4 regions of the Roseibium sp. RKSG952 genome follow, and region 4 is predicted to be linked to each of the others. Evidence: riboswitches for the same ligand, from Rfam matches in the RefSeq annotation. Region 4 holds a riboswitch; each other region holds the start of a gene.

Region 1 (7,925 bases), on a different contig from region 4:
GAGGGCGACTTCCTTCAGCCGGTCAAACCGGCCCGAAGCGCCGCCGTGACCTGCGTCCATGTTGGTCTTCAGCATCAAGAGACTGTCGCCGGTCTTCTTCTCGCGCAGCTTCGCGACCCATTTGGCCGGTTCCCAATAGGTCACGCGCGGGTCGGTCAATCCGCCGATGGCGAGGATCGCCGGATAGGCCTTTTCCTCGACATTGTCGTATGGCGAATAGGAGGCGATGTACTGATAGGCCTTCTTGTCGGTGATCGGATTGCCCCATTCCGGCCATTCCGGGGGGGTCAGCGGCAGGGTGTCGTCAAGCATCGTGTTGAGCACGTCGACAAACGGCACTTCGGCGATCATGCCGGTGAATTTTTCCGGCGCCAGATTGGCAATCGCGCCCATCAGCATGCCGCCCGCCGATCCGCCCTGGGCGACGATCCGGTCATATGAGGTGAATGTCTCCGAAACCAGATGGTCGGCTGCGGCGATGAAGTCGGTGAAGGTGTTCTTCTTTTTTTCGCGCCGGCCGCCCTTGTACCAGCGGAAGCCCTTGTCCTTGCCGCCCCGGATGTGGGCAATGGCATAGACAAAGCCCCGGTCGGCAAGTGACAGGGCGTTGGTGTTGAAGCTTGCCGGGATCGAGATGCCGTAGGAGCCATAGCCGTAAAGCAGGCAGGGCGCGGAGCCGTCAAGCGGCGTGTCCTTGTGGTAAAACAGCGACACGGGCACCGTCTCACCGTCGGCGGCAGGGGCCTGCAGGCGGCGGGTGACATAGTCGGCAGCCACGTGGCCGGACGGGACTTCCTGTTCCTTGCGCAAGACCCGTTCGCGGGTGTCGACATTATAGTCGAATGTCTGCGCCGGCGTCGTCATGGAGGAATAGGAAAAGCGGATCGTGACCGTGTCGAATTCATAGCCGCCGCCGAGGCCGAGCGAATAGGCTTCCTCGTCAAAGGCGACGCTATGTTCGAGATTGTCGGCCAGACGGCGCACAACGATGCGCGGCAGGCCGCCTTCGCGTTCGAGCCGGACCATGAAGGTCTTGTAAACCGTGTGCGACAGGATCAGCCGCCCGGATTCATGGGCAATGTACTCCTGCCAGAACTCCCGGCCGGGCGTTGCCTTCGGTGCGGTGACGATCTTGAAGTCTTCGGCCTGGCCCGCGTTTGTCAGGATGTAGAGCGTGTCGCCATTGTCCTCGACAGAGTATTCCACGCCCTTGTCGCGCGGGGCGATCAGAACGGGATGTTCCAGCGGCTGATGTGCCGGGATCATCCAGACTTCCGAGGTCTCGTGGTCGTGGATGTCGATCAGGATGGTGTCGCCGGACTGGGTCTTGCCGACGCCCATGAAGAAACCCGGATCCTTTTCTTCATAGATCAGGACGTCGGTTTCCGGATCGGTGCCGATCTCGTGGCGGAACAGCTTTGACGGACGGTGATTGGCGTCGAGGCGGACATAAAACACATGCTTGCTGTCTTCGGAAAATACTCCGCCGCCACCGGTGTCCTCGATCCGTGTGTCGAGATCCTTGCCTGTCTCAAGATCGCGGATCTGAAGGGTGTAATATTCCGAGCCCTTGTCGTCATGGGCCCAGGCCAGCAGCTTGTGGTCGGGGGAGTGGCTCGCGCCGCCGAATTTGAAATAGGCCTTGCCGTCCGCTTCCTTGTCGCCGTCAAGCAGGATGGTCTCGTCTCCGCCCTCGCGCGGTGTGCGGGTGAACAGCGGATGCTGGCCGCCGGTGACATATTTGAGCCCGTAAGCATATGGCCCGTCGGGGGAGGGGACGGAGCTGTCGTCTTCCTTGATCCGCCCGCGCATCTCGGCAAAGAGCTGGTCCTGCAGCTCCCGCGTCGGGGCCATCACCGCCTCCTGATAGGCGTTTTCCGCCTCCAGATAGGTACGGATGTCTGCGTCGAGCACGTCCGGGTCGCGCATGACGTCTTGCCAATTGTCCGCCCTCAGCCAGGAATAGCTGTCGGTGCGGGCGATGCCGTGGGTTTTCAGGGTGACGGGCCGCGCATCTGCGCGCGGAGGGGAGGGGCGTGTTTTCATGGGATCGAGTTAGGTTTTTTGGCGCTCAAGGGCAAGGGGGAAGACCGGATCAGGATGCGAACTGCGCCGCTTTTTTGCAATCCCTGACCGATGTGGCTGGGGAGCCGGTTTCGTATCTGAAAAGTTTCCGAGAGATGACGGATACCCAGGGGCGCGCTTTTAGATTGATAGATGTGTGTCCAGTTCCAGTGTGTGTAAGGCGAATTCCTGGGTTAAGTCTTTACGATAATTAATAATCAAGTTGTGGGAACTTCGGGACTGCGTGACTTGAAATATGTAAAATTCTCATTGGTGGGAGAGCGAATTAACGGGTCGATAAAGTTGAGTAAATTGATGCGTCAACAGAAGATACTTGCAGCAGCTGCTGCTATCACCATCATTACATTTAGTGCCGCGACGCCGGTCCGGGCTGAAATCCTGGAGCCTGTGCCTGACAGTGTGATTGACGCGCAGCGGGCGGCCTTGGCGGAGACTTCGGAAGGAGCGGGTTTTGGTCCGCAAGCGCCGCGTGACATCGACAGCAACGAGGGGGCCAATCCGATCGTGTTTGCAACTGCTCCGGATCGTACCCGAATGAATCTCTGTAACATTCATTTCCATGAGGGGGCGGAACACAAGGGCGGGGAGTTCACGAACTATGCTGGCAACGGCGATGGCGAGGGAAACGGGACCGGGTATCTCTATTCGGGTCAGCTGACGCAGGAAGAGTTGCGGCCTCTTGGTGTTCAGGTGGGGGGCGGTCCGCATGGTGATTTGAAGCCGGGAGACACGATTGAAGCCCACTATGTGTATTCAACAGCAGCAGTCGCCCCCGGCCCCACCTTGAATGCCTGCATGGATGACGTAACGGTAAATCCGCAGTTGCGGGTAGAGGCATTTGTGTTCGTTCTTGTAAATGATGAAACTGCAGCCGATTTCACCGAATTGAACATGGTAGGCGAGGCGAACGGCTATCATCAGGCAATCAACCTGCCAACCGGTGCGGGTAAACCGGTGAATTACATCGGCTCGACCACCGGCCCGGTATACAATGAGGAAGCCTCTCCATTTCAAGTCAGCTGGTCGGTCCGACCGAAGGTAATCAAGGTTAATATTTCCTCGGTCGACTCTTGGTTAAAAGACAATCCGTTTGAGGAACATGGGGCGCATGGCGTTCGCAATCTGGTGGTCAATCCGGCCTTGCTGTCACCGATTGAACAATAGTGCAAAATCCGCTTCGACTCCGGGGCAGCTCGGCTGTCCCGGATCTGTGAAGTGTTGTGACTAGATGCCCGCAGGTCGTCATGAGGCTATGCAAGGCCTGCGCGAAAGAAAGCATGTAAATAATTATAATATATGAAAATTAGAAACTTGTGGAGTTTTGCAAGGCAAACTTTCAGCGGGTGCAGTTGCTGACGCATAAATGGAGCTTGAGTGATTTGGGCCAAGGGTCGGTCAGACATGAAATCAGGGATTGTTTTTGCGGCCGCATTTGTTGGCGGTGCTCTTCTGCTTGGGCCGCAGACGGAGGCCGGTAGCCGTTCGATCATTGATGACCGTGGTGTCGAGGTTGAAGTGCCTGATGCGCCGAAACGCCTTGCCAGCCTCTCCTATTTCGCAACCGATGTCGCGCTGGCGCTAGGCATTCAGCCGGTCGCGACAAGTTATATGGTTGCGAACCGGCATCCCGATTTTCTTCTCGGCAAAACAGCTGACATGGTACAGCTCGGCCAGCGCGCAAAGCCGAATCTCGAAGTGTTGTCCGAGGCCGCACCGGACCTGATTGTTGCCATCCGCCGCCACACCGAGGCAAATGCCGAACAGCTGCAGTCGATCGCCTCCTACCTGGCCTATGATCAGGTGCTTCTGGAAAGCAGCTTTGACGATACGGCGGAATTGTCGGAAATTCTTGGGAAGCCGGAGCGTGGGCGGAAGTTGAATGCCGATTTTCGAGCGCTTTTGGCAGATGTTGCCGAAAAAGCGCCCAAGGACACGCACCCGAGTTTTGTGGTGATGTGGGGCGGAAAATCTCCCTTTGCATTTCATACCGAAAACACGACTGCCGGGATTCTTTCTGCCATCGGCGGTGAGAATGTCATGGGCCCGATGTCGCCGGGCGGCAAATTCGGCATGGAAGTCGGGCTTGAGACGCTTCTCGACAAGAACCCGGATGTCATTTTTGTATACGACTACGGTGCTGGAAGCATGTACGAAACCAGCCCCGCCTGGCAATTGCTCTTCGCGGTGAAAAATGACCGCGTGCATTACGTTAGCGATCACTGGGTTGAGGCCAATGGGCCGATTGCACGTCAGGTCGTTCTGTTACAGGCAGCACATTATCTCTACCCGGATGTGTTTAAAGACATCGATGTGTGGGCGGAAGCGGCCAGGATCATTCAAGATGAAGCCGTAGTCCCACATTAGAAGTCGGTTGAGAACCTAACCCTGCCGCCTGATCGCATTGACCGCAAGTCTGCCACGCTCTAGGAAAGAGGTGTTCATGGTTTCCGGGTCCATGCTTTGGATCGGAATGAAAAGGGAACATGGTGAGGTGTAGCTATCAGGCGCCAAATCCGTGACTGCCCCCGCAACTGTGAGCGGCGAGCGACCCTGAAAACGCCACCGGTAAGCCCCGGGAAGGTTCAGGCAAGCAGTGACCCGCAAGTCAGGAGACCTGCCATGGACGATCTGAAACGCAACCCGGGCGGGGTGTCCCGGAGAAGGCTGATGACATGATTTGTTCCTGCAGGCTTTCTGCCTCGCCAAAATCCGGTCTGACCGTCCTTGTCCGCACCTCGCGCAATCGCGGAGGGCGATATGTCCCGGACGACCGAACCACTTCCTCTTCTGAATGCGGCTGACTTTGCCGCCAGTCTGAGCGACCGCGCCGCGCGGGCGATGCTTCACAATGGCGCGACGGAGCCCATTGCAGGCTTTGACAATTGTAATGTAATAACATTACAAAACACAAACCCCGATGGCATGACGGGGGCGGCGGTGCCCGCAAGGGCAGCCGCTCATTCGGCGCTGAAGAGATCGCAAGGCATTGCGCCGGAAAACTATGACGGCGTGAACAAGGGTGCAGACGGACCCGGCGGGGCAGGAGCGTGAGGCGAAGCAATGGCTGAAGACACCCACAGGATTTTCGTCTGCACGACGTGCCGTCACCAGGGCAGCGACTGCCGTCCCGGTTTCGAACTGATGAAAAAGTTGCAGGACGCCTTGGCTGTTGCGGCGCCGCTCACCGGCGCGTCCTTCGAGGTGTCCGGGATAGCCTGCATGGCCGGGTGTTCACGGCCCTGCACGGTGGCCTACCGGGCGAGCGGCAAGGCCACGTATCTGTTCGGTGACATCGATCCGGACGAGGATATCGACGATCTGGTCGCCTTTGCCGCCCAATACCGGGGTCTGGAAGACGGATGGTGTTCGTCACCGACCCGTCCGGGGAAGTTGCGCCGCACCACGCTGGCCCGCATACCTGCCGCGATGATCGCCAGCGAATCCAGCAAGGTGAACGTGTCTTGACCGGTGCGGCCCTTGCTGTCGACGGCGCTTCGTGGGGGCCGGACCGGCAGAGTGTCCTGCTGCATCCGGTCTCGTTCGAGCTGACGCCCGGCCGTATTCTGGGGGTGGTCGGAGCCAATGGCGCTGGCAAGTCCACCCTGCTCAGGCTGCTTTACCGGCTCCACAAGCCGAGGACCGGCCGGGTTCTTGTCGATGGCGATGATATCTGGCGCTTGAGCGCCCGGGCGGCGGCCTGCAAGATCGCCGCCGTGCTTCAGGAACAGGCGGCCGATTTTTCGTTAAGCGTGCGCGAGATTGCAGCCCTTGGCCGGATCCCCCACGGGCGGGGTTTTGCGCGTGGCGGGGCGCGGGACAGCGAGATCGTGGAGGCGGCGCTGATCCGCATGGATCTGTGGCCGCTGCAGGCCCGCGCCTTCGGTACCTTGTCGGGGGGGGAACGCCAGCGGGTGATGGTCGCTCGTGCGCTTTGCCAAGAACCGCGCCTGCTTATTCTCGACGAGCCGACCAACCATCTCGACATCCGGCATCAGCTTGAGATCATGGCGCTCTTGCGCGGCTTGCCGATCACCATCGTCACCAGTCTGCATGACCTGAACATGGCTGCAGGCCTCTGCGATGACGTTCTGGTGCTGGCCAGGGGCAAGGCGCTTGCCTTCGGGGCGCCTGAAACCGTTTTGACCCCGGACCGGGTGGCAGCCGCCTTTTCCGTCAGCACGCAGGTCCAGAGGCTGGAGCCGAGCGGCGACCGGCATTTTACCTTTCACTTGTAAAAACCTCAGGAGGAAACCCTATGAACCGCATCGCCCTGACGCTTGGCATTTCGCTTTTATCGGGCAGCGCATTCGCGCAGACCACGGTCGAAAGCTGTAACCGCTCCGTCACCTTCGACGAGCCGCCCAAGGCGGCTGTCTCCAATGACGTCAACCTGACCGAGATGATGCTTGTGCTGGGACTGGCTGATCGCATGGTGGGCTACACCGGCATTTCCGGCTGGCACAAGCTTGATGAGAATATGCGCAGTGGTGTGGATCGGCTGCCCGAGCTGTCGGCGGATTATCCGACAAGGGAAGTGCTGATCGGCGCGGATGCGGATTTTTACTTCGCAGGCTGGAACTATGGCATGAAGGTGGGCGGCGAAGTGACGCCGGAAACCCTCAAGCCGTTCGGCATTAACGTCTATGAGCTGACCGAATCCTGCATCCATCTCGGTGAGAAGCCGAAGGTCTCCATGGATGACATGTACAATGACCTCATCAACCTTGGAAAGATATTCGGGGTCGAGGACCGGGCTGAAGCGCTTGTTGCAGGCTACAAGGCCGATCTTGCGGAATTCGCCGAAGGTCTTGCCAAGGGGGACGCGCCCTTGCGCGTCTTTGTTTATGACAGTGGCGAGGACCGGCCCTTCACGGCAGGCCGCTACGCCATGCCGACAGCCCTGATCGAGGCGGCTGGCGGCGTTAACGTGCTTGATGATTTCGACAAGAGCTGGGCGCGGGTCGATTGGGAAACGGTGGTTGACCGCAATCCGGAAGCCGTGGTGATTGTCAATTATGGTGAGGTCACGGCCGACGAGAAGATCGCGTTCATGAAGTCCAATCCGGCGCTGAACGGCATTGATGCGGTCCGGAACGACCGCTTCGTCGTCCTTGAATATGTCGAGGCGACGCCTGGGCCGCGCAATATCAAGGCGGTCCGGAAACTCGCAAACGGTTTCTGGGGCGAATAAGGCATGACGGACAGGATTGAAGACGCCGCCGCCACCGTTGAAGGTGCTTCCGGGGACCGGCCTCGCGCCGGAAAACGCGCCTGGGGGTTCGGAGCCGCCATGCTTTGCGGAGGTGGTCTTCTGATCCTGTCCATGGTGATCGGTGTTGGCATCGGGGCGGTTCCGGTCCCGGCCGGCACCGTGTTCGGCATTGCCGTCAACAAGATGGTACCCGGGCTGATCGAAGCCGACTGGTCGCAGGGGCGGGAGGCTATCGTCTGGGATATCCGGTTCCCAAGAGTGATTCTGGCAGCCCTCGTTGGGGCAGGACTGGCCGTCGTCGGGGCCGCGCTCCAGTCGGTCACACGCAATCCGCTGGCCGACCCGCATCTGTTGGGGATTTCTTCCGGCGGTGCCTTTGGTGCGATTCTGGCGCTGCTTCACACCGGCCTGTTCCTCGGCCTGCTCACCGCGCCGCTGATGGCTTTTGCAGGGTCCTTGATTGCGACCCTGCTGGTGCTGGCAGTCACGCGCTTTGCGGCGGCCACCAGCGCCGACCGGCTGGTATTGTCCGGTGTCGCGGTGTCCTTCATCGTCATGGCCCTGGCGAATGTCCTGATCTTCCTGGGGGACCCGCGCGCCACCCACACGGTGGTGTTCTGGATGCTTG
Region 2 (7,925 bases), on a different contig from region 4:
GATGCGCCACTGCCACACAATCAGGGACAGCCCCCGCGGGGCATCCTCATTGCGCATCAGAATGGCTACACGATCCGACCAGCTTATGTCGGCTGTCCCCCACAGAATGCCCGCAATGGCGACAAGCACCATTACGACCATAGCCGTGGGAAACAGGACCAGGAACCGGGATTGCATTTACTCGAGTTCCGCCAGTTTGGCGTTCAGGTTCTCAACACCATCGGCAAAACGCATCCCGAGAAGGGTTTCAGAGAACGGAACAGTGACGAACCGACCCTCTTTAACAGCGGTCAATTCGGACAAGACCGGATCGCTTTCCATATAGGCACGCTTTTCGCCCGCCGAAGACCAGCTCGCTTCGATCAACAGGATCACATCGGGGTCTGCCTCGACCACGCGTTCCCATGCCAGATCAACCCATGTGCCTTCGACATCGTCACTGATGCTTTTCAGCCCGGCGGTTCTTGCGACCAAAGCAGGCCCTCCGCAGCAACCGATCGAGTAAGGTGTCTCATCGCCACTGTCGTAGATAAACGCCGTACGGCCAGCCCCTTCCGGGTCAGTCTGAACCGCCTCGATACGCGCACGGGTCTCAGCGATCAGCTTGCCCGCGCGATCTTCAACATCAAAAATCTGCCCGATCTTTTCGATGTCGTTCAGGATCGGCTCGATGGTCAAAGGTACATCCTTCGGATGCGCTTCCTTGCAGGATGCGTCAACCAGGTAGGTACCGATTGCCAGATCATGCCATTTCTGCGCTGATCCAAGGTTGTCTTCGGAAAATGCGGACCCAAAACCCGCGAACAGAAAATCCGGCTCATTGGCCAGCACTACCTCTGCGGCCGGGTATTTCTCGGCCAGGACCGGGACGGACTCAAACGCCGCTTTCCACTGGGCTGGCATTTCATCGTCCAGATAAGCGGTACCAACCATCGAACCTTCAAGCCCAAGCGCCAGCATCACTTCGGTCGCTTGCTGGTTCAGGGTAATCGCCCGCGTTGGCGCCTTGTCGAAGGTGTAATCGATCCCGCAGCTTTGTACGGTGACCGGATCGGCCTGGGCTGTAGCCGCGACAAATCCAAGCGGCACGAAGAATTTAAGCAGGTTCATGTGTATCTCCTGTTTGATGAATAAGCAGTGATCGAGGAGTGGTTCCGGCGCCCAGCGCCTGAGAAACAAAGGTCCGAATGTCGTCCAGGCTCTCCACGCGATACCAATCGCCGTGTGGATAGTGGACGATCACTGGCCCGGCATTGCAGGGAAACAGGCAGCCGGTTGTGGTCACCAGACATTCAGAACTTTTGCCCGCATGGCCGAGTTCTTTTTTAAGCGCATCCACCAGATTGGGGGCGTCTTTCAGGTGACATCGCGGGCCTGCACAGACGAGTAGATGGTGGCGAAAGGCAGGAGGGCTGTCCCACCCTTTGCCGAGCTCACCGGAAGGTTTCGGCCTAATCGGTTTCAGCAAAACATCTGCATTTGCGGCAGTCCGAATGACGTCTGAATCCATTTGCAGCGGTTTGGCGAAGAACAGCTCGGGTGCGTTTTCTGTCCGCCTGTGCAACCAGCTTGCTGCCGCATTTGGCAACCAGTTTTCGAGGCTCTGGGAAAACGGCAAGCCAATTGGACGCAACTCGATGCGCTTGGCTCCCTGCTCCGTGAGATCATCTAAAGCATGCCAAAGCCCATCACCGGATGCCTCCAACCTGACAGCGCGGGCTTCTGTATGCGCGGCCTCAATCAGAGCGTTTGCAAGGTGGCGGAACCGGGATTGGCTGACGTAATTTGCCGAAATCAAATAAATAAATGCGTCCATCTCTGCCCCGAAACAGGAGGCAGCTCGGCACAATGCACTGGCCCGAAGATATCCATCATCTCATCCTCCTCGGGCCCTCCGCCCGGTTGGTTACATCCAGATGATGGCAGGTCTCCTGACTTGCGGATCAAAGCTTGCCGTCCCTTCCCGGATCTTGGGCGATCCAGTGGCTCTGACGGGTTGCTCACCGCTTACAGTTGCGGGGGCAGTTTCGGATTTGGATAAACGTCCGCACCGAATTCCCTTTTATCCTTGCGGCAATCACCTCAAGGAACCATCACGGCGAAAAAACACAAGCAAAGTTGATTCGACAAGAGTACGTGCTGGCTGATCGCTGGTATTTTGCCAGAACCTGCACGAGCGGACAAAGAAGTTCGCCACACTTCACTCTATATATTGACAACTTGCCCTGGTGAAACCCAATATAGTGTTGCTTCGGTTCTTTCGATTCCTGTCGAGAGCTAAGAGGGAAACCGGTTCGAATCCGGCGCTGCCCCCGCAACTGTAAGCGGAAAGTTCGGCTGAACACGCCACTGAAAGTACGCTTTTGGGAAGGCCAGATCGAACGATGATCCGCGAGCCAGGAGACCTGCCGCAAGCTCGAATGATAACCACGAACGGAGGGTTCGGGGGCGTTTGGCGGGCTTGTTTGCCCATGGCGTCCTCGGCTTTGATTAAAAGGACAGAGGACAAATGAGCATTACCGTATATTCCAAACCCGCCTGCGTACAATGCACCGCGACCACCCGAGCGCTGGATGCAAAAGGCATCAATTATGATGTCGTGGACCTGACGCAGGACGACAGCGCCATGACCCATGTGACCGAGCTGGGCTATCGCCAGGCACCAGTCGTTGTGGCCGGCAGTGACCACTGGTCGGGCTTCCGCCCGGACATGATCGCCCAATTGGTTTGATCTATGACTGCGCCGATCCCGGCGCTGGTCTATTTCTCATCGAAATCCGGAAACACCCACCGCTTTATCTCGCGGCTGGGCCTGACCTCTTTCCGCATTCCAACTGGGATGGACCCGCTGCCGGACCCTGAAGATCCTTATGTTCTGATCTGCCCGACCTATGCCGACGGCGAAGGACGCGGGGCGGTTCCGAAACAAGTGATCCGCTTTTTGAACGACCCGGCCCGCCGCGCCGGGATCATCGGGGTGATCGGCACAGGCAACCGTAATTTTGGTGCGACCTACGCCCTGTCCGGTCGCATCATCGCCCAGAAATGCAACGTGCCGCTGCTGTATTCGTTCGAGCTGGCAGGCACAGAGACAGACATCGCCCGTGTCCGCACCGGGCTTGAAAAACTAGGGAGACACCAATGCTCGACAGCAGCGTAAACGAGCAGGACTATCACGCGCTGAACGCGATGCTGAACCTCTATGATGGTGAGGGGAATATCCGCTTTGACGCTGACCGCATGGCCGCTCGGCAATACTTCCTTCAGCACGTGAACCAGAACACCGTGTTCTTCCATTCGTTGGATGAAAAGCTGGGATACCTGGTGTCCGAAGGCTATTACGAAGAGGCCGTGCTGGACCAGTATTCCAAGAACTTCATGCGCAAGATCTGGGATGCGGCTTATGCCAAGAAGTTCCGTTTCCCGACCTTTCTGGGCGCGTTCAAGTATTACACTTCGTACACGCTGAAAACCCGAGATGGGCAGCGCTATCTTGAACGCTACGAAGACCGCGTCGTCATGACCGCTCTGGCGCTGGCGCGCGGGGACGAGGCGCTGGCCATGTCCTTCATGGAAGAGATCCTCGAAGGCCGCTTCCAACCTGCCACACCGACTTTCCTGAACACAGGCAAAGCCTCACGTGGTGAGCTGATTTCATGCTTCCTGCTGCGGCTTGAGGACAACATGGAGAGCATCGGTCGCGGCATCAACTCGGCCCTGCAACTGTCCAAGCGCGGCGGAGGTGTTGCGCTGCTGCTGACAAACATTCGCGAACATGGCGCGCCGATTAAGGGCATTGAAAACCAGTCCTCGGGCGTAATACCGGTGATGAAACTTCTGGAAGATAGTTTCTCCTACGCCAACCAGCTGGGCGCGCGTCAGGGCGCTGGGGCTGTCTACCTGAACGCGCATCACCCGGACATCATGCGCTTCCTCGACACCAAGCGCGAAAACGCGGATGAGAAAATCCGCATCAAGACGCTGAGCCTTGGCGTGGTGATCCCTGACATCACTTTCGAGTTGGCGAAGAAGAACGCCGATATGTACCTGTTCTCGCCCCATGACGTCGAGAAGGTCTACGGTGTCCCGTTCTCGGAAATCTCGGTGACCGAAAAGTACAACGAGATGGTCGATGACAAGCGCATCCGCAAATCCAAGGTCAATGCGCGGGAATTCTTCCAGACCATTGCCGAGATTCAGTTCGAATCCGGTTATCCATACGTGATGTTCGAAGACACGGTGAACCGGATGAACCCCATCGCGGGCAGGATCAACATGTCGAACCTGTGTTCCGAGATTTTGCAGGTCAATGAAGCGTCCGAATTCAACGATGACCTCAGCTATTCCCATCTGGGGACGGATATCTCCTGCAACCTCGGCTCGCTGAACATTGCCAAAACGATGGATGGCGGTGATCTGGGCCGCACTGTAGGCGCTGCGATCCGCGCACTGACGGCGGTGTCCGAAATGTCGGCAATCGACTCGGTGCCGTCGGTGCGTCGGGGCAACGATGAAAGCCACGCGATCGGTCTGGGCCAGATGAACCTGCACGGGTTCCTCGCGCGCGAACACATCCACTATGGTTCGCCGGAGGGTGTCGAGTTCACATCGGTGTACTTCGCGGCCATGGCCTATCACGCGATCCGCACCTCCTGCGAATTGGCGCAGGAACGCAAGACATCGTTCAAGGGGTTCGAGGACTCCGACTATGCATCGGGCACCTTCTTCGACAAATACACCACCCGCGACTGGCTGCCCGAAAGCGAGAGGGTCAAGGCGCTGTTCGACGGCATGACCCTGCCCACGCGCGACGACTGGGCGGCGTTGAAAGCCAACGTGATGAAGCACGGCCTGTACAACCGCAACCTTCAGGCGGTGCCGCCCACCGGGTCAATCAGCTATATCAACAACTCGACCTCGTCGATCCACCCCATCGTGTCCAAGATCGAAATCCGCAAAGAGGGCAAGATCGGCCGCGTCTATTATCCGGCGGCCTTCATGGATAACGACAATCTGGAATACTACCGCGATGCCTATGAGATCGGCCCAGAGGCGCTGATCGATACCTACGCGGCGGCCACCGAACATGTGGATCAGGGACTGTCGCTGACGCTGTTCTTTCCGGCCGAGGCCACGACCCGCGATATCAACCGCGCCCAGATCTACGCGTGGAAGAAAGGTATCAAAACCATCTACTACGTGCGTCTGCGCCAGGAGGCCCTTGAAGGGACCGAGGTGCAGGGCTGCGTATCCTGCTCGCTGTAAGGGGAAACGATATGAAAGATATGATCCAAACCAAAATCCCCCGCGCCATCAATTGGAACCGGCTGGAGGATGACAAGGACCTTGAAGTCTGGAACCGCCTGACGGTCAATTTCTGGCTGCCGGAAAAGGTGCCGCTGTCCAACGATATCCAAAGCTGGGCGACGCTGACGGACCACGAAAAGCAGCTGACCATCCGCGTCTTCACCGGTCTGACCCTGCTGGACACGATCCAGAACACGGTCGGCGCCCCTGCCCTGATGCCCGATGCCGTCACTCCGCATGAAGAGGCCGTACTGACCAACATCGCCTTCATGGAGGCGGTGCATGCGCGAAGCTATTCTTCGATCTTCTCAACGCTCTGTTCGACCAAGGAAATCGACGAGGCGTTCCGCTGGTCCGAAGAAAACCCGCATCTGCAGGCCAAGGCCGAGGCGATCCTGAACACCTACGCGCCCGGAAACGATCCTTTGAAACGCAAGATCGCGTCGGTGTTTCTGGAAAGCTTCCTGTTTTACTCCGGCTTCTACCTTCCAATGTATTGGTCCAGCCGTGCAAAGCTGACCAACACCGCCGACCTGATCCGGCTGATTATCCGGGATGAGGCGGTCCATGGTTATTACATCGGGTATAAGTTCCAGCGCGGGTATGAGAAGCTGTCCGAGGTGGAACAGCAGGAGCTGAAGGACTATGCCTTTGGTCTGATGTTCGAACTCTACGGCATCGAAAACCAGTACACCGAAGAGCTGTATGACGAGATCGGCCTGACCGAGGATGTGAAAGTGTTCCTGCATTACAATGCCAACAAGGCGTTGCAGAACCTGGGTTTCGAAGCCCTGTTCCCGCCCGAAGTCTCCGAAGTGAACCCGGCCATTCTGGCGGCACTTAGCCCCGACAGTGAAAACCACGACTTCTTTTCGGGCTCAGGCTCGTCTTATGTCATTGGCAAGGCTGTCGCCACTGAAGACGAGGATTGGGACTTCTGATGCCGAAAGACACGTTAGCAATCGTAAAGGAATGGCACGAGGCGTTCGACGTACCGGTCGTTGACGCCCCGTCGATTCCCAATGAGCGCGCGCAGATGCGGCTCGCGATCCTCGAAGAGGAAGTGGCCGAGCTGCGAGCTGCAGTCGAGGCTGGTAATCTGATTGAAGTTCTGGATGCGCTTTGCGACATTCAATACGTGCTTGACGGAACGTTTCTCGAGTTTGGCCTGCACGGTTTCAAGCAAGACGCGATGGATGAGGTTCATGCCTCAAACATGTCCAAACTCGGTGCCGATGGACGACCCTTACTCCGCGAGGACGGCAAAGTGCTGAAAGGGCCGGACTTCCGGCGGCCCGATCTGGCCCGCGTTCTGCGGCGGACATAGTCAACGCATCGAAACCGCAGCTGGTGTCAGCCAAACTGCGGTTTCGAATATGATCCCAATCAGAATAACCTCGACTTCAACCTTGCTGATGGGGTTCGAACAACAGGTCAGAAAGTTACCCGCCTCGATACCGTCTTCTGAGAACCGCCATTGTGAACCATGGGAACCTCTCCAGCGGCCTTCTTAACCTTACAAGTGCCACGCACACCAAAGGTACAGACCGAAAACCAGTTTGCACAAACTGGGTTCTTGCCATCCGCCAAGAGTCACAACGGTTCGCCCTTGCTTAAAGCGATCGTCTCCTACTTTCCCCACGGGATCTGTCTTTGAAATTGACTAGCGATTGCGTGCTGAGGTTACTGATGCGTACTTCCCGAAACTTGATTTAAAGCGGCCAGAATTGACTTAACGTCTGCAACTCTGACTGCGCAAACTGGTTTGTGAACAACGAAGCTCCAACGGGTGCCAACAGGGTTCAGGGCAATTGGGGCCAGCACATTCCACTTCAACAACGGTAATCAGAGAAAGCGGTCCAACCTCGATCCATTCTCGAACCAGTTTTTTTACACGTTGGACATGCCAAAGTGTGGCCGCCCTTCCTTTGATCTGACCTGCAAAGCTCACAACTGTGTCGGATTTGGCGCATCGCCGTAGACCGCTGTGGGGTCAAATGTCTTCCTATCTTCCGTGAAAACCAGCGATGTTCCCGCATCGCCTTCTGTCGGAATGGCCCGATAGAAACAGGACCGATACCCCACGTGACAAGATGCGCCAGATCCAGCGACCGACACGCGGAGCCAGATGGCATCCTGATCGTCATCAATGCGCGCTTCCACGACCCGTTGAATGAGTCCAGATGTTGCGCCTTTGTGCCAAAGCACCTGACGAGCACGGCTGAAGTAATGTGCCTCACCAGTTTCAAGAGTCAGCCGCAGAGCATCGGCGTTCATCCAGCCCAACATCAAAACTTCACCGCTTTCGGCATCGGTGGCGATACAGGGCATAAGCCCATCAGCGCCGAATTTGGGCGACAGCGCCGTGCCCTCTTCTACTTCCTCGACCGAATGGCGGGGGGAGAATGAAATTTTGCCCACGTGGACATCCTTATCTCTATTATGTTATCTCATAACAATCACGATCAGTATTGTTTCGCAACCTGTAAGAGCGACACGACGTTCACAGTCTTATCTCTCTCACATTTGTCGATTTTAGTTTGAGGCGGGAAGTCCATCTCCGGGGAAAAGACACTCAAGGCTGCAAAAAGTTACGATGCCGCGTAAATAGACGATCC
Region 3 (7,925 bases), on a different contig from region 4:
ATCGCGACGGATTTCTTGTTGCGGTTGGCGGCCATGAAATAGGCACTAAGGTCCGAACGATTACCGTCGGTATCCTCGACATAAGGCGGACCCCATTGGCGAGTGTCATCGCCGCCCGTGGCCGGGTTTTCAATTTTGATCACGGTGGCACCCAGATCACCCAGCAATTGTGTGCAGGTAGGACCGGCCAGAATGCGGGACAGGTCCAGAACCTTGACGCCCTTCAGTGGCCCCTCAGATCCGGCCATCATACCCTCCACGGTCAATTTCTGCCGCGATGACGGTGAAGCGATCGGCTTTCACAGCCGCATCCAATGCCGTTCGCAGTTCCTCACGGTTTCGGACGGTATGACCGTACCCGCCGAACGCGCGTCCCATGGCGGCAAAATCATGACGGTCAAAATCTACTCCACGGTTGCCCATTTGACGCTGTCGTTGCTTCAATTCGATCAGCGCGAGGCTGGCGTCGACGAAAACCAGGAAGATAGGATTTCCGCCCATCTCAGCGGCGGTGGATAGCTCACCGGCCACCATCAGGAAACCCGCATCCCCTGAAAAGCTGATGACCGGGCGATCCGGCTCGACCAGTTTGAGGCCAATTGCCATCGGAACGGCACAACCCATCGTGCACAAGGCCGACGATTGGATCAGCCCGCGCGCCTCGTGGCACTGCCACATCTGGCTGAGCAGGATGCGGTGCGCACCGCTGTCAGCTGTGGCAAGCGTTTCCTTGGGCAGTACATCCCTTGTCTCGGCTATTACCGCGGCAGGGCCCCATTCGTCGTCACTTGGAAAAGCCTTGCTAAGCGCTTCTTTAACCTGCTCCGGTTCTCCATCAGGCCATGTCGCACGTGCCGGGTTGCCTTTTGCGATGGCTTCGAGTGTGGCAGCGGTGTCAGCAACCAGGTTCAGACCCGCCTGATGCATGTAGTGATCATTCACCACCGCAGAGATATCGATCACGCGTTTGTCTTCGGGATCCCAGATCTCGCGCCAGCCGGGGCGCATCTCGATTGGATCGTATCCCAAGCAGAGGATCAGGTCAGCTTGTTCAACCAGGGGCACCAGATGCTTGTCGGCCAACGGAGATAACCCTGCGCCCCCTAGGCATAGCGGGTTGTTCTCGGGCACGATCCCCTTGGCCTTGTAAGTGGTCACAAAGGGAATCCCGAAATGTTCCAGAAACGCGCACACGACACTGCGAGAGTCATCATACAGAACATCCAGCCCGATGATGGCGAGGGGTCGTTCGGCATTGGCCACCCAACGGCGGGCTTTTTCCAGACAGTCACCCTCTGGTGCAACGGCAGCGGGTTTTGCCAGGCGGCGGCGTTTGCTGTTGCTGACGCGGGTGTCAGCGACCGAGATCGGCACATCAATGTGCACCGGACCGGGCCGGGGTTGATTGGCCAGTGATACGGCTTTGTCAGCGATGATGTCAGCACCTTCTGCGGTCAGCAGAAAGGTCCCCTTGGTTATGGACCGGTAGACCTGACTGTGATCCATGACCTGATGCGTGTAGGTCAGCGCCTCGTCTGCATCGACGCAACCTGTCAGTACAATCATCGGCACTCGGTCCTGCAGCGCATTCGCAACCACATTGATGCCGTTCATCGCCCCCGGACCAAGTGTTGCCACCAGAATGGCGGGTGCGCCATCGCGGTGATGCGCGGCCTCGGCCATGAATCCCGCAGCGTTTTCGTGCTTGGTCAGATGGAAGGTGATTCCAGCCTGTTCGAGCGCATCGACCAGTGTCAGAACCTCACCGCCGGGCATACCAAATGCGTGGCGGCAACCGGCCTCATACAGCCTTTGGGCCAAAAGATCAGCAGCGCGGGGGGACAGGTCCTGCATCAGTCATGCTCCGAAATTCGTGTTACGCAGCAGATTGCGGAGGACGCCCCGGGACGCAAGGCGCATCACGCCAGTGTGACTATTTGACTGCGCTTTCAGCAATGGCCTGAAACTTATCGTCCAATTCTTCGGCAATGTCGGCCAAAGGCTCGCCACCCTCATAGACATATGGGGCAAATACAAAGCTGGGTGTCTTGTAGGACAGGGTGGCTGTGCCATCATCATTCTCGGTTACATAGAACCGGATCGGGGCTTCGATCATAGCCGCTGTCGAAGTCTCGAGAACGCGAACTGCATAGTCATTGTTGAAAACGCCAATCACGCGATTTCCGGGGATCGTAATCCCCCGGGCAGCGGCCGCTTTGGTCGGTCCGGCCTGCGTTACCACGATCAGACCGTTTTCTTTCACGGCGCTTTTTGTATCGTCCACGAGCTGCTGATAACTCTTGTCGGTCGGATAGACAGCCCAGCCAGAAAGTGGTTCCGTAAACTCAGCCCATGCAGGCAGAGCGAACAGACAAAGCGCAGACCAAAGCGATTTCATCAAGCAACCTCCAAGGGTTTGAGTGTGAGATTGATGCCAGATATCACTTTCCGGTGCACTCACATTCTCGTGCGCTCATCGCGACCACGGGCTTGTGTCACAGCGCTGAAAGCTTCAGAAACAGCGGAACTCAAGATTAAGGTGAAACGTATTTGGCGCAGACCCGGCTATTAATTTGCACCAGTTGTTCCGGCACGCGCGATCGTGATGCCGAACGGCAAGCCGTACAAGCGGCATTAACCGGCATCGACCTTGCGGCGGAGATCGAAATCGCAGAACACGCCTGTTTCAGTGGATGCAGCGAACCAACGTCGATCGCCCTGCAGGGCGAAGGCATGGCGTCATATGTTTTCTCGGGGATCGATATCGTTGCAGATGCGGATGATATTGCTGCGACTTGTCGGGCGTATCTGGACAGCCCTGCAGGCTGGATCGAAGACGCCCGACCATGTGGGCGACTTCGCTTGTGTTTGAGGGCGCGTATTCCGGCGCTTTAGTCCACCTGTACAGTTAACGAAGCACTGACCGGCACGTCTTCAACCATCAGCGGGCTGTGGCTGTTGGCATTCAGCGATACCTTAATCTCAACCTCGCCCTTGGGCAGATCAGAGATGTGCATCCAGTTGCCATAAAGGCGGGCGAGTTTCGTGCCATTCACGTAGACATGTGCGTGGCCTTCACCGGGATTGTCCGCAGCAGAGGCGTTTTCGGGCGCAAACCGAAAGTTCCGAGGCATGACATGCAGGTTCCATCCGGCCATTGGGTCCTGCGTTACCGCAATTTCCAGACCGGGCGCATCCTGACCGGCAGGCAGGTTGATGGCGGTCGAGTGATCATGCGCCATGGCTTCGGCATGAGAACCGCCATGCTGATTGGGGTCCGCATGGTCGTGGCCGTCAAATGTGACGCCATTGGCCGCGGCGAGAACGAAACCAGCGCCGCCGCCAAAGACCAGACCAATTGCAAAGAGGGCAAGTGAGCGAGCCATTTCTATTCCTTGAGCCAAAAAAGAACCCGCCGGGCAGGGCCCGGCGGGATGACATGTTGGGGTATCAGGCTGCTGCTTCGGCGCGTTTGCCTTCGCTTTGCCAGAAGTAGCCGGCAAATGCGCCAACCAGAACCCATGCGACAAGGCCGATGCCAAAAGCACGTGCGGCAAACAGAGCGCCGATTTCGGTTGGGACCGGTCCGGTGAAGACATCCGGTTCGGGTGCGCCGATCAGATGTGGAGCAACGAGCAACGCTGCCGCAATCACGTAGCTGATGATGTTGCCACCAAACGCAATCAGCCACATGGCAACCGCCGCAGCCGCGACAGTGGCGAACCACCAGACTTGGCGTGCGTAGACATCTGCAGCTGCAACGCCGGGTACTTCGGGTGCCAGGCTAAAGCCGGGTGCAAAGTGAACCGCGATAAAGCCCGCCAGACCCCACAGAACACCTGTGCGACCATCGATCTTGTGTCCCTGACCCTCGGCCACTGACATAAGGGCAACCAGAACCAGTGCATAACCAGTATAGGTGAGCATGGTGAAGATGACGCTCAGCGCGTCGCGTGTAAGCTCTGAGAACATGCCCGGTAGCTCGGGATGGGCCGTGATAGCTTCCCCGCCGAAATGCACCAGCTCACCGGACTCGTAGAGCTCGGCGTGCAACAGAACGGGTTGCACAAATACAAGCTGCAGCAAGGCGGCAATCAGCCCCGCTGCAGCACCAGCGAACAACGCGCTGGTCAGAATGCGACTGAACATCTGCTTAGTGGCAGGGGAAACCGGTTGCGTGGCGCACGTCATGTGCAGCGTCATGCAAGCCAGATGCCTGAACATGTCCGGTCAGGGTGATAATACCCAAGCCCAGAACCACTGCGAACATTACCGGCAGAAAGCCTGTCTTTGCAGCAGATGCTGTTTGAGTTTGTGTCGTCATTTCTTGTCCTCCAGTGCCGTCGCACCCGACGGCTGGTGTTTCTACGTTCGCCTGGCAGGTCTCCTGGCTCGCGGGTCGGTGCCTCTGTTCGCCTTCCCCCCGAATTCGGGAGTGGCTGGTTGAACAGGGGCTCACCGCTTACAGTCGCGGGGGCGGCTTTGGCTTTGACCTCAGACGAAGTCGCACCACATTCCCTCTTAGCATCCGGATTTCTCCGGCAGGACCAGACCCGATCATTTAGCCGCGATGCGCAGGTTTACGCAATCGCCATTTGCGACGTTTTCGGTCAAATCACGCGCTTTTTCAGAACGTATATGTCCATGATCCAGCCATGATCAGCCCTTGCCTGTGCACGAGTTGAGAGAATCTCATCACAAACTTCGGACAAGGTTCCGCTGATCAGGATTTCTTCTTCCATACCGACGTAAGCGCCCCACCAGATGTCATAATTTGCCATATCAAGGCTCTGGAACGAACATTCGCCGTCCAGCATCACTGCGACGGTTGAAGCAGCCTCAGGCCAACCCTCGTCCCGGATACGGCGACCGGTTGTAACGACATAAGGCGCGCCGATATCGTTGATCGGAATCCCATGTGCTGCGGTCAGAGCCTGCAGGGCGGTAATACCGGGAATCACCCGTTTGATCGGTTGCGGTGAGAGGCGCGCAGCGATTCGCAGCGAACTGTCATAAAGTGAGGGGTCGCCCCAGATCAGTAGGGCCACGTTTTGTGCGTCAGGATGGGATGCGATCGCTTCCTGCCAGCGCAGTGCGATTGCATCATGCCATTCATCCACCCCACGCAGATAGCCATCATCGGCCCTACGCTTGGGGATGTCGAAATAGGCGATTTGCGGAGGCGCTTCAGTGACTTGAGAAATGATCTTCTCACGTACGCCGGCAAGATCTGCCTTGTTCTCACCCTTGCGCGGGATCAGGATCAGATCAGCTACACGAATAGCCTCCGCACCCTGAAATGTCACGTGATCCGGATTGCCTGTACCGATCCCTATCAGGCTCAGTTCATACATCATCGAACTCCGCCAGCGGTCCATAGAGTATCAGTGCCGGGGCTGTTCCGATTTCAGACTGCAGCCGTTCCGACAACGCTCCGATGGTCGAGCGGTGCAGCGACTGATCGGGTGTCGAGACAGATTCTGCCATCAGCGCGGGCGTGTCCAAGGGCAGACCGTGTGCATGCAGCGCCTCGACAAGCAGCGGGAAAGTGCGTTTGCCCATGAAAACAACTGAGGTCGCCCCCGAATCCGCCAACGCCGACAGGTTCAGATCTTCGGGCAGCTTGCCGCTGACATCGTGGCCGGTGACAAATTGTACACGGCGTGCTGTCAGGCGGCGGGTCAGCGGAATGCCTGCGGCTGCCGCGGCGGCGACGGCAGATGGAATTCCGGGAATGATTTCATACTCGATCCCCGCCGCCTTCAGCGCGACCAGTTCTTCTTCAAGCCGCCCGAACATACCTCCGTCACCTGATTTCAAGCGAACGACATGTGCACCGGTTTGTGCATAGTCGACCAGCAGACGGCTCACATGATCCTGCTTGGGTGAGGGGCGACCAGCACGCTTTCCTACACCCACCAAATCTGCGTCCTCACGGGCGTGGGTAAGGATAGGTCCGCTACTGAGATCGTCGAACAAAATCGCATCGGCCTTTTGCATCCGGTCAACGGCCTTGAGCGTCAGTAGTTCCGGATCTCCAGGGCCTGAGCCAATGAACGAAACGAAACCGCTCATGCTGAGGCCTCTGCAATCAGATGAAAGAATGTGCCGGTGACGTTGCCCCGAACTGATCCTGTCTGCGGTCCTTCCGCACCTTCTGCGTCAAAGACTCGCGCAAGAGGAGCATCGGGCTGTTCGACAATAGACGAATAATGGAACTCGTGCCCGCGAAGCGCTGTACCAACCGAGAAACCGGGCATCTTTGCCAACAACTCGGCTTTGCGATAGCCGAGGTTGAACTTGCGCTTCTCATAAGAGGTCACAAGACCGAGCAGTCCCGCCATTTTGTGTGGCGTACCTTCCTTGTCGATCAGCACGTCGCCCAAAGCCATGTATCCACCGCATTCACCATGCACTGGACGGGTTTCCGCGTGCTTGCGTAGACGAGTCTGGAATGTGTCAGCCGCTGCCAGAGTGCCGGCATGCAATTCAGGATAACCTCCTGGAAGCCAGACAAGATCTGCATCGTCGGCAGGAGCTTCATTGGCCAACGGCGAGAATGGCAGGATTTCAGCACCCGCAGCACGCCAACCTTTGAGAAGGTGGGGATAGGTAAAGGAAAATGCTTCGTCCCTGGCCAGCGCAATCCTTTGGGCCGGGGGGTGCGGCAGCGCGGTCGGAGATGACCCATTGGGGCCTAAGGAGGCAGCCTCCTTGATCGCATCAAGATCCACATGTTCACGCAGAAAGGCCGCGTATCCGGCAATCGCGCTTTCCAGATCAGGGTGCTCGACCGCTTGTATTAATCCAAGGTGCCGCTCTGGCAAAGTTAGATCACCCCGACGCGGCAACACACCCAACACCGGCAGACCCGCACGCTCCATACCCAGACGTGTCAGGCGTTCATGCCGCGGGCTCGCGCAACGGTTTAGGATCACCCCGGCGAAGGGCAGATCCGGATTGTACATCCGAAATCCTAGCGCCGTGGCGGCAGCCGATTGTGCCTGTCCGCCTACATCCAGCACCAAAACCACGGGCCAGCCCATCCGCTGAGCCGTTTCGGCACTGGACCCATGGCCCAGTTCGCCGGGCTTGGCGACCCCATCAAACAGTCCCATGGAACCTTCGGCCACGACAATATCTGCGCCCTCTGACTGCGCCGAGATCGCGTTAAGCAAAGGCGCACCCATCGCCCAGCTATCCAGGTTGAACGAGTCCCGGCCAGCCGCCGCCCTGTGAAAAACGGGATCGATGTAATCCGGGCCGCTTTTGAACGGTTGTACCGTCAGTCCATCTTCGGCCAGAGCGCGCAAAAGACCCAGCATGACTGTGGTTTTTCCGGTGCCCGAGGATGGTGCCGAAATCAGAATTCCGGGAGGATTAGTCATCACCATGGCTCCAGCTCGACCACGGGCTTTCCGCGCTCTGCGGGCGATAGCGGCGGTCATAGGTTTTGGAATACAGACAGCTTTCGTCAAAACCTTCACCGGCCAGTGCTGGGCCTACCATGATCAATGCGGTGCGAGAGATGCTCTCGTCCAGCGCATCTTTCAGGGTTGCCAGGGTGGCGCGGATAATCTGCTCATCCGGCCAACTGGCGCGATAGACAACGGCCACTGGACAGTCAGCCCCATAGGCAGGCACCAAATCTGAAATCACCTTGTCCAGATTGCCGATCGACAAGTGAATGGCCAATGTTGCGCCGGTGCGGGCAAAGTTTTCCAGCGTTTCACCCTCGGGCATCGACGAAGCACGCCCGGGAGTGCGGGTCAGGACGACAGATTGAGCAAGCCCGGGAAGGGTCAGTTCGGTTCCAAGAGCTGCGGCAGCGGCGGCAAAAGATGGCACGCCGGGTGTTACGCTAACCGGAATGCCTTCGGCCTTGAGCCGACGAATCTGTTCACCCATGGCCGACCAGACCGACA
Region 4 (7,925 bases):
TCGGCAAGATCGTTTCGAGTGGTGGTCTGAAGCACGACCCCGACCACACCAAGACCCGCGCCGATCACCGCGGCAAAAAGAGCGCGTGGTAAACGCAGGTCGAACACGATCCGATGCAGCGGGGACATGTCGCCTTCGCTGATGCCAGTGCCAAGCGAAATGGCGGTCAGGACGTCCGCAACAGGGATCGGCGTGGTGCCATAGATTGTCGACACCAGCAAAAGGGCGACCAGAACGGCCGCCCCCAGCAGTGTTGTCCGGCCTAACGGGCCCATATCAGTTGATCTCGGCGTGCATTTCGCGCGCCATTTTCTCGATCGCTTCGATGTTTGCCGGTCCTGGTGTCAACTCTTCGTAGCGCAGACCGATCCAGCGTTCATTCTTGACTGCGTCGGTCTGGGACATCACGGGGTGCTCCTGCAGGAATTTGAAGGTATCCGCAGCGCCGTTGCCGGTCTGGTAGTCCAGCAGAACCAGGAATTCAGGGTTCGTGGCGGCGACTGCCTCCCACGAGGTGCGGCCCCAGCTGGTGTCCAGATCATGGGTTACGTTTTCGCCACCAGCGGCAGTGATCATCGCGTCAGGGATTGCGAACTTGCCCGCGGTAAAAGGCGCATCAGCCGGACCATCCAGCAGGAAGACGCGGGGTTTCGCCAGATCTGCGGTTTTGGCTTCAATGGCGGACAACTGGCCTTTCCAGCCATCGACCAAAGCTTCGGCCTTGTCCTCTACATGCATAACTTTGCCCAGACGCAGAACGTCATCGAACAACAGGTCCATGCTGGCTTCGGGGCGGTCCTTGTTCAGATGCACGCAGCTTTCGGTCAGGACCATGGTCTTGATACCAAAGGGGGCCAGCGTGTCCGGAGTGACTTCGCCGCCGGGCTTCATGCCATAGTACCACCCGGCAAAGAACAGATCGGGTTCTACCGCTACTAGATTTTCGACGGTGGGGTATTTCGGCGCCAGTTCGGGGATGTCACCGCGCAGCGTATCGAATTCCGGGCTGGTCTTGTACCAACCGGTGATGCCGGTCAGACCAACGATCTTGTCCTGCAGGCCAAGCGCAAAGGCCATGTCAGTCATGTTCATGTCGTGCACGACCAACCGTTCGGGCGTTGAGTCAAAAACAAGCGGTTCGCCGCAATTGTCTACGGTGACCTCATGTGCGGCCGCACTGGTGGCGAGGCCGGTGATCAACGCCACGGGCCAGAGTTTCAGGTTCATGGAAAGCTCCTGTCAGTTTGTAAGCTTGGTTTTTCGGATGTCGAGCGCGGGGATCACCCGGTCTTCGTGTTGAAAACACAGGTATTCGACGCCAAAGGTTTCGCGCACGCGCTGTGGCGTCAGAATGTTGCTGACTGGTCCAAAACCCGTCAGGCGGGTAGATTTCATCAACGCAACATGGGTGGCGAATTCCGGTATCATGACCAGGTCATGGACGATCATGACCACGGTGATGCCCAGATCGGCGACCAGCGACAGCATGCGCCCCTTGGCGTCGGGATCCAGATGGTTGGTGGGTTCGTCCAGAAACAGCAGGGATGGGTTTTGGGCTAGAGCGCGCGCAATATGCGCGCGCTGACGCTCGCCTCCCGATAGGGTCGACATCTGCTTGCCTGCCAGATGATGCAGCTCGGTCAGGTCAAATATCCTGTCCAATGCCTGTTTATGTTCATCTACAGATCGGTCGCCTTTGATGGGAATCTGCCCCAAGGCAACGTAGTCTCTTAGTCGTAACCGTCCATCGGGCAGTTCCTGCTGGCTTACTACAGCGATGGTCCGGGCACGGTCCTGAGGGGATAGCGATCGCAGGCTTTGACCGCGTATCAGTACATCCCCAAGCGCGATGGTTTCGACACCACATAGCAAGTTCAGCAGGGTGGTTTTGCCCGCGCCGTTCGGGCCTGCGATGGCCAGTACTGATCCCTCGTCCAGATCAAAGGACACACCCTGCAGCAGAACATCACCGTTCAATGCATAGTACTCGAGATTTTCGGCAACCAGAAATGTCATGCCTGACCTCCAGACAAGATGCGCGGCATGCGCGACAAGGTTTTGGTGTAAAGGGCAGGGGGTCTGTCCGTAGCATTGGTCCAGCCGTCAGCACTGTCCTGATATTGCCAGGCAAACGCGGCCAGCGCTTCAATGTCCTGCGCTGAACTAATGCGACCGAACAGGTATTGCGCTTTGTCCGCAGCCTGAAAGCCAACAGTCGTAGGATGTGAACAGCCAGCCATGCAGGAAACCCCTCGGATTGCGAAGCAGGACGGAAGCTTGTCCGCAATCGCCGTTCGAAGCGCATCGGCAATGTCCGAGCCCTGACAAGTCTCGCAAATCAACAGGAAATGATCAGAGTTTTCTGGCATTGCGCGCTCCACTTACTGACAATCCGGATGATATGCAATGTAATAACGTAACAGTTAATTCATTGCAGCTCGGATTTGCGATGCTGTGCCACTGCCGGTTCTGAAAATACAAAGCGAAGGGTTCAGTTGCTTCCGGCATGGTCCGCTCCACTTGTTGCCAAGTGCGGACAGAAGGTGCCGTTTATGTACACACGCAGATTACGTGCCATCAAAGCCTCCTTCCAGGACGCCCCGCCCCGGGTTGGTTGAACATCTGATGGCAGGTCTCCTGACTTGCGGGTCGATGCTTGGCCAACCTTCCCGGCCTTTGGGCCAGTGGTCTTTTGGCTTCGCTCTCCGCCTACAGTTGCGGGGGCAGTCACGGCATTGGTACGCAGAACGCACCGCACCGTATTCCCATTTTCATCCCTCGGGCAAACCGTCGGGAACCATCTCGTTTCAGCTAGTCTGGTGTCGATAGCGTTGTCAAGCGCCAGCTGAAGGCTTGGTCAACGCAGGGATAGGTTTTTACTTCACGACCCGAAGCATTGGCCGACGGGATGTGTCGCCGCGTCGGTCGGTACCGGTCGGAAAGCGATTGGCAAGCGTCAGACCAGCCTGAATCAGATGGGCATCTGGATAGCCGCCTGTAACAAGGTTGACGGCATCGCGCGCTTCGGGCGTGTTGTCGCGCCGCATGTGGTGCAGCATCTTCATCAGCGCAAGCTCATCGCATGTCAGCGACCCACGCTGTTCAAGGCAAAGCGGGTCATTGAATGCCAGCCCCGCCGGGCGGCAATGCAATGTGACCTTGACGATCTTATAGACCAGATGCGCGATGTTCAGGCCCTGATCAACGCCCCAGCGTTCGATGGCCGTGGAATAGGCGTGTTGCCACGATTGCGTATCGGGATCGGCAAAACTGAGGATGAAGTGCCGCATGACGGGCAACAGTCCCAGCTCAAAATCATCGAATTCGGGTCTGCCCGCAGCTGGTCTGTCGCCATTTGATCCATAGACTGAAAAGCTCATGCGCGCTTCCTTTCAGAATTTGGGGAATGCGCCGATAGGCTGAGCACGTTTTCTGGCAGCTCATCTGCGGTCAGTTCTGTTTGTGGGCGGGGTGCGGTGGCATGTGCAGGGAACCGGAGGTCGGCTTCGATGGCCTCGAGGAGTTTCGGTTTCAATGCACATCCATGTCGGCTGGCAACAGCATCCATGGCCAGCAGGTCAGCAAGCGATTTTGTCATTATATGGTTGTCTCTTGGTCAGCGTCGGGCAGGGCGGTGACCGGGCGTGAATCCAGAGAATCTGACTAGGTCGGTGCTTAACTGACAAAAATAGTCGGAAAAAGCAATAAGGAAAAGACGGACCGGTTGCGACGGCCCGTCTTCCGGCGGGAAAACCCGCCTTCCAAGGCGAAAGCCAACCCTGCGAACCTGGGTCAGCTAACTGATGGGGTTATCAGCCGCCGTTGGAATTCGCGAGCGCAGGCTGGGCAAAGTCGTTTGCCTCAGGGGTAAGATCCTTCGCGCCGGTGCCCGGCATCAGCTCGAAGCCAAGATCGAACTGATCGAGTGTCGAGGCCAGTTGTGCCACGATCTCGGTATCGCCTTCAGATTTGGCGGTTCCATCTGCCAGCATGTCGGTCAGCTTACGTTCGCCGGTCATGACCTTTTCCAGATCAGCGCGGTTCAGGCTGATCGACAGGTCGGCGTTTTCCGCAGTCTGATCAACGATATGGGTCAGGGTGGCGTTGCTCATTTCTACCACGATGTGTTCATCACGATCCGGAATCGACAGGTTGATGGTGAATTCCATGTCTGCCGCTTTTTCGCTGTTGACGCGGATGCCGAGAAAATCCAGCCACATGGTGGTTTGCATCGCTTTGATCGTATCCGGACCGGTGGTTTCGATGGTGGCGCCCTGCGGGATACCGTTGCGCAGTTCATAGGCCGCGCCCAGGAATGAGTTGCGGACCGACGGGCTTTCCTTCTGGTACCCGATCTGCTCGAATGCGTCGGCCAGCAGGTCCTTGGCAGCCTGGTTCTGCGGTTCGGCATAAACCAGTTTGTTGAGGATCTCGGTCGCCTCCAAATACTTGCCGGCATCGACCAGTTCTTGCCCTTTCGCCATGATCGGTTCGGCACCGCCCATCATCTCGACAAACAATGGTGCGCTGTCTTCAGGCGAAAGCGGTGTCAGCGTGGTCGGGTTAGCATCCCAATACCCCAGATATCGGTTGATAACCGCACGGCTGTTATGCTCGACCGAACCGTGATAGCTGCGCGCCGCCCATTGCTGCTGCAGACTTTCCGGCACCTCATAGACATTGTGCACCTCATTGATGGTGACGCCTTTGTTGGCGAGGTTCAGAACGCCGTTGTTGAGGTTGGCATAGGTATCGCGCTGCGCCCGCATCACTTCCTGAATGCGGTCATTGCCGAACCGTGGCCAGGAGTGAGAAGCAAACATCACCTCTGCCTCCTGGCCGAACTCGTACAACGCATCGTTGATGTGCTTAGACCAGCTCAGCGCATCGCGGACCAGTGCACCGCGCAGGGTGTAGATATTGTGGATTGTGCCGGTGATGTTTTCCGCCGCCCAGAAGGCCTTGAGGTCGGGGAAATAAGTGTTCATCTCGGCAGGGGCTTCGGTGCCGGGGGTATTCTGGAAGATCATGCGGACACCATCAATGGTGATCTCTTCATAATCGTCCGAGACATAGCGGGTTGGCTCGATCAGGCCGGTGGTCCCGGCCGAGATGTTCTTACCGATCGACTGATCCACGTGACCATAGGGGTTACGCGGCAGCAGCACGCCATATTGGAAGAACAGGCGGCGGTTCATCACGTTGCCTGCATAGACGTTTTCGGACACCGCATGTTCCATGAAGCCAGCTGGCGCGATGACCTCTACACCATTTGCAACGTCTTCGTCATTGATGACACCACGGACGCCGCCATAGTGGTCAGCATGCGAGTGTGAATAGACTACGGCCTTAACGGGAAGTTCGCCGACCGTGTCGTTCAGCAGTTTCAGCGCTGCTGCAGCTGTCTCTTTCGAAGCCAGCGGATCAAAGATGATCCAGCCAGTGTCGCCCCGGATGAACGAAATGTTGGACAGGTCGAAACCGCGGACCTGATAGATTTTGTCATCCAGAATCTCGAACAGACCATAGTTCATGTTCAGGATTGCCTGACGCTGCAGCGACGGGTGGATCGAGTCGAATTCCTGACCTTCCTCAAGCAGGAAGTCGTAGCTGCCGATATCCCAGGCAACGATGCCGTCTTCGGTTTTGATCTGACGGTAGTCGGGGACGGCGATCAGGCCCTTGCTGCTTTCTTCAAAGTCGCGCTGATCTTCGAACGGCAGAGAGTCACGCATCAACTCTTGAAATTCAACGGTGAAGCGTGAGGGTGCTTTGCCCTTGGGGTCAAAATGCTCCTGCGCGATCGCGACGCTGGCAGTGAGGCCCAGCAGCGCGGTTGTCAGTACCAAAAAGTTTCGGCGTGCCATATTTAGGACGGCTCCTGTGGATGGTGGTGTCAGAATTCGTACGGGGCAGAAAAAGAAGGGGCGTCGCTGTGCTTATGTGCGGCGTACGTAAATGCATCGGTAGCGATGATGGCCGACATTCAGGCGCTCTCCTTGACCCCTTGAAGCTCGCCAAATTGGCAAACAGTCCGCCCGTCCTAGCCATCCGCATCGTTCCGTGAAGTGCGAACATGTTGCTACCTGCGAGGTAAACAGAGTAAGAGCCATTGATCGCACACGGTAACTCACCGGTTTTAAAAGCTTTTAGTATTGGGGCTCTGACGAGTGACAATTTCGGAACAGGACATCCGCGAACAGCTTTCGCGCTTACTGAAGCACCCGGATTTTGCCGCGACGCCGCAACGCCGGGCATTCCTGACCTATGTTGTCGATGAGTATTTGGCGGGGCGCGCGGATCAGATCAAAGGCGTTTCGATCGCCATGTCGGTCTTTGATCGCGACGCAAGTTTCGATCAGCAAGTCGATCCGGTTGTCCGGCTCGAGGCGCGCCGGTTGCGTCAGGATATTGACGGCTATTATGCGGGCCCGGGACGGAATGACCCGATCCGGCTGTCGATCCCAAAAGGTGGATATGCCCCCCGATTTGAGCGCGTGGAAATCGTCGAACCGCATTCGCAGGATGACCCGAACACGAGCGTCGAACCCAAACAGCGTTTTCGCTGGCCATATCTCGTCGCAGGTTTCGGGCTTCTGCTCGGTTTGATATGGTTTGCGGTGGTTCAGATCACAATGGCCATCGGGCGCGATCCGGAATTGCCCAACGGACCTGTCATCGCTGTTCTGCCCTTCACATCACCAGATGATGCTCAGGAAACGCTTGCAGATGGAATTACGCAGCAGCTGACCACCGAACTGGTGCGGTTTCGCGATCTCTGGATATTGCCGCTGGGTACTGTCAGCCGGTATCGCCAGCAGGAGATGGACCCGCAACAATTGCGGGACGAGTTCGGGGCGGATTTCGCACTGGAAGGGTCAGTGTTGGAAACCGGAGATCAAGTCACCCTGTCAGCACGTCTGATCGATTTGAATGAGGGGCGCTATTCCTGGGTGCGCTCCTACACGGTCGGGCCGTCCCCGGGCGAGATCTATGCGGCTCAGGATCAGATTGTTCGGGATGTGACCGGTCAGCTGGCCGGAAAGTATGGGTTGTTGACGCAGGACGCGATGCAAACCGCTGCACGTACGCCGCCGGGAAATCGCGATGCCTATGATTGCGTGCTGGATTACTACAGCTATCAGATCACCATCAATCTTGAGCGGCATGGCGACGTACTGGCCTGCATTCAGAATGCGGTGAAACAAGACCCCGGTTATGCCGAAGCCTGGGCTGTGTTGTCGAACCTTTATCTGCAGCAGATCCGGTTCAACCTCGGGGGGGATCGAGCTGAAATTCTTGCGTCAGCGGATATGGCTGCGCGTAAAGCGATTCAGGCGGATCCCAATCTGGCAGCGGGTCATCTGATGTTGGCGAACATGCGATTTGTCACGGGCGATATCGAAGGATTCAAACAGGCCGGTCAGGCAGCGGTTGCGCTCAATCCCAACGACGCGGCTGTTCTGGCCCACTACGGGATGCGTCTGGCGTTTGGAGATGATTGGGTCGAGGGGCTGGCCATCGTTGATCGGGCCATTGCGCTGAACCCCGTACACCCACACTGGTATCATTTTCCACGCGTGTTCTATCTGTTCGATCAAGGTGAGTACGAAGAAGCCCTGAACGTACTCGACCGGATCGATATGCCTGGATTTTTCTGGACACATCTCTGGCGCGCGGCCCTGAGTGTCGAGGCCGGGGACCAGCAGCAAGCTAAGGCTGCGTTGGACAGATTACTGGAACTGCAGCCGGACATCGCGGCCAAAGCACCTGACATCTTTTCGATTTGGCAGCTGGATGAACCATTCAAACGCAAGCTGATGGATAGCCTGAACAGCGCCGGATTGGGAAGCTGACCCTAGTAATCCGCCACCAGCAGAAAATCGGGTTCGGCATCTTCTTCGATGTTGGCGAAACGAGGGATC

Evidence for each region. Region 4 has a riboswitch for cobalamin ahead of E1297_RS40785 (DUF1636 domain-containing protein). Riboswitches for the same ligand answer to the same signal wherever they lie in the genome.
Region 1: it holds a riboswitch for cobalamin, as region 4 does, so the genes downstream of both, E1297_RS15010 (hypothetical protein) here and E1297_RS40785 (DUF1636 domain-containing protein) in region 4, are expected to answer to the same signal.
Region 2: it holds a riboswitch for cobalamin, as region 4 does, so the genes downstream of both, nrdH (glutaredoxin-like protein NrdH) here and E1297_RS40785 (DUF1636 domain-containing protein) in region 4, are expected to answer to the same signal.
Region 3: it holds a riboswitch for cobalamin, as region 4 does, so the genes downstream of both, E1297_RS48355 (CbtB domain-containing protein) here and E1297_RS40785 (DUF1636 domain-containing protein) in region 4, are expected to answer to the same signal.

Annotation. Positions count from the first base shown of each region.
Region 1 is NZ_SMMF01000892.1:27,152-35,076, reverse strand. Features, by position in the region: gene E1297_RS15025 (S9 family peptidase) at 1-2,046, opposite strand, end outside; gene E1297_RS15020 (delta-class carbonic anhydrase) at 2,380-3,249, shown strand; gene E1297_RS15015 (ABC transporter substrate-binding protein) at 3,487-4,449, shown strand; cobalamin riboswitch at 4,510-4,722, shown strand; gene E1297_RS15010 (hypothetical protein) at 4,843-5,136, shown strand; gene E1297_RS15005 (DUF1636 domain-containing protein) at 5,146-5,550, shown strand; gene E1297_RS15000 (ABC transporter ATP-binding protein) at 5,547-6,320, shown strand; gene E1297_RS14995 (ABC transporter substrate-binding protein) at 6,341-7,276, shown strand; gene E1297_RS14990 (iron ABC transporter permease) at 7,376-7,925, shown strand, end outside.
Region 2 is NZ_SMMF01000962.1:351,485-359,409, reverse strand. Features, by position in the region: gene E1297_RS45800 (iron ABC transporter permease) at 1-177, opposite strand, end outside; gene E1297_RS45795 (ABC transporter substrate-binding protein) at 178-1,110, opposite strand; gene E1297_RS45790 (ferredoxin) at 1,097-1,816, opposite strand; cobalamin riboswitch at 1,904-2,110, opposite strand; cobalamin riboswitch at 2,236-2,428, shown strand; gene nrdH (glutaredoxin-like protein NrdH) at 2,510-2,731, shown strand; gene nrdI (class Ib ribonucleoside-diphosphate reductase assembly flavoprotein NrdI) at 2,747-3,160, shown strand; gene nrdE (class 1b ribonucleoside-diphosphate reductase subunit alpha) at 3,142-5,265, shown strand; gene nrdF (class 1b ribonucleoside-diphosphate reductase subunit beta) at 5,277-6,248, shown strand; gene E1297_RS45765 (nucleoside triphosphate pyrophosphohydrolase family protein) at 6,248-6,634, shown strand; gene hisI (phosphoribosyl-AMP cyclohydrolase) at 7,255-7,728, opposite strand.
Region 3 is NZ_SMMF01000963.1:442,306-450,230, reverse strand. Features, by position in the region: gene E1297_RS48385 (CaiB/BaiF CoA-transferase family protein) at 1-248, opposite strand, end outside; gene E1297_RS48380 (thiamine pyrophosphate-binding protein) at 235-1,854, opposite strand; gene E1297_RS48375 (DUF302 domain-containing protein) at 1,934-2,398, opposite strand; gene E1297_RS48370 (DUF1636 domain-containing protein) at 2,551-2,895, shown strand; gene E1297_RS48365 (hypothetical protein) at 2,892-3,386, opposite strand; gene E1297_RS48360 (CbtA family protein) at 3,451-4,149, opposite strand; gene E1297_RS48355 (CbtB domain-containing protein) at 4,154-4,324, opposite strand; cobalamin riboswitch at 4,360-4,567, opposite strand; gene cobF (precorrin-6A synthase (deacetylating)) at 4,611-5,354, opposite strand; gene cobA (uroporphyrinogen-III C-methyltransferase) at 5,347-6,075, opposite strand; gene E1297_RS48340 (cobyrinate a,c-diamide synthase) at 6,072-7,388, opposite strand; gene cobM (precorrin-4 C(11)-methyltransferase) at 7,381-7,925, opposite strand, start outside.
Region 4 is NZ_SMMF01000959.1:155,235-163,159, reverse strand. Features, by position in the region: gene E1297_RS40800 (iron ABC transporter permease) at 1-275, opposite strand, end outside; gene E1297_RS40795 (ABC transporter substrate-binding protein) at 277-1,227, opposite strand; gene E1297_RS40790 (ABC transporter ATP-binding protein) at 1,240-2,016, opposite strand; gene E1297_RS40785 (DUF1636 domain-containing protein) at 2,013-2,369, opposite strand; cobalamin riboswitch at 2,610-2,817, opposite strand; gene E1297_RS40780 (hypothetical protein) at 2,877-3,380, opposite strand; gene E1297_RS40775 (hypothetical protein) at 3,377-3,598, opposite strand; gene E1297_RS40770 (alkyl/aryl-sulfatase) at 3,813-5,867, opposite strand; gene E1297_RS40765 (tetratricopeptide repeat protein) at 6,171-7,856, shown strand; gene E1297_RS40760 (D-lyxose/D-mannose family sugar isomerase) at 7,859-7,925, opposite strand, start outside.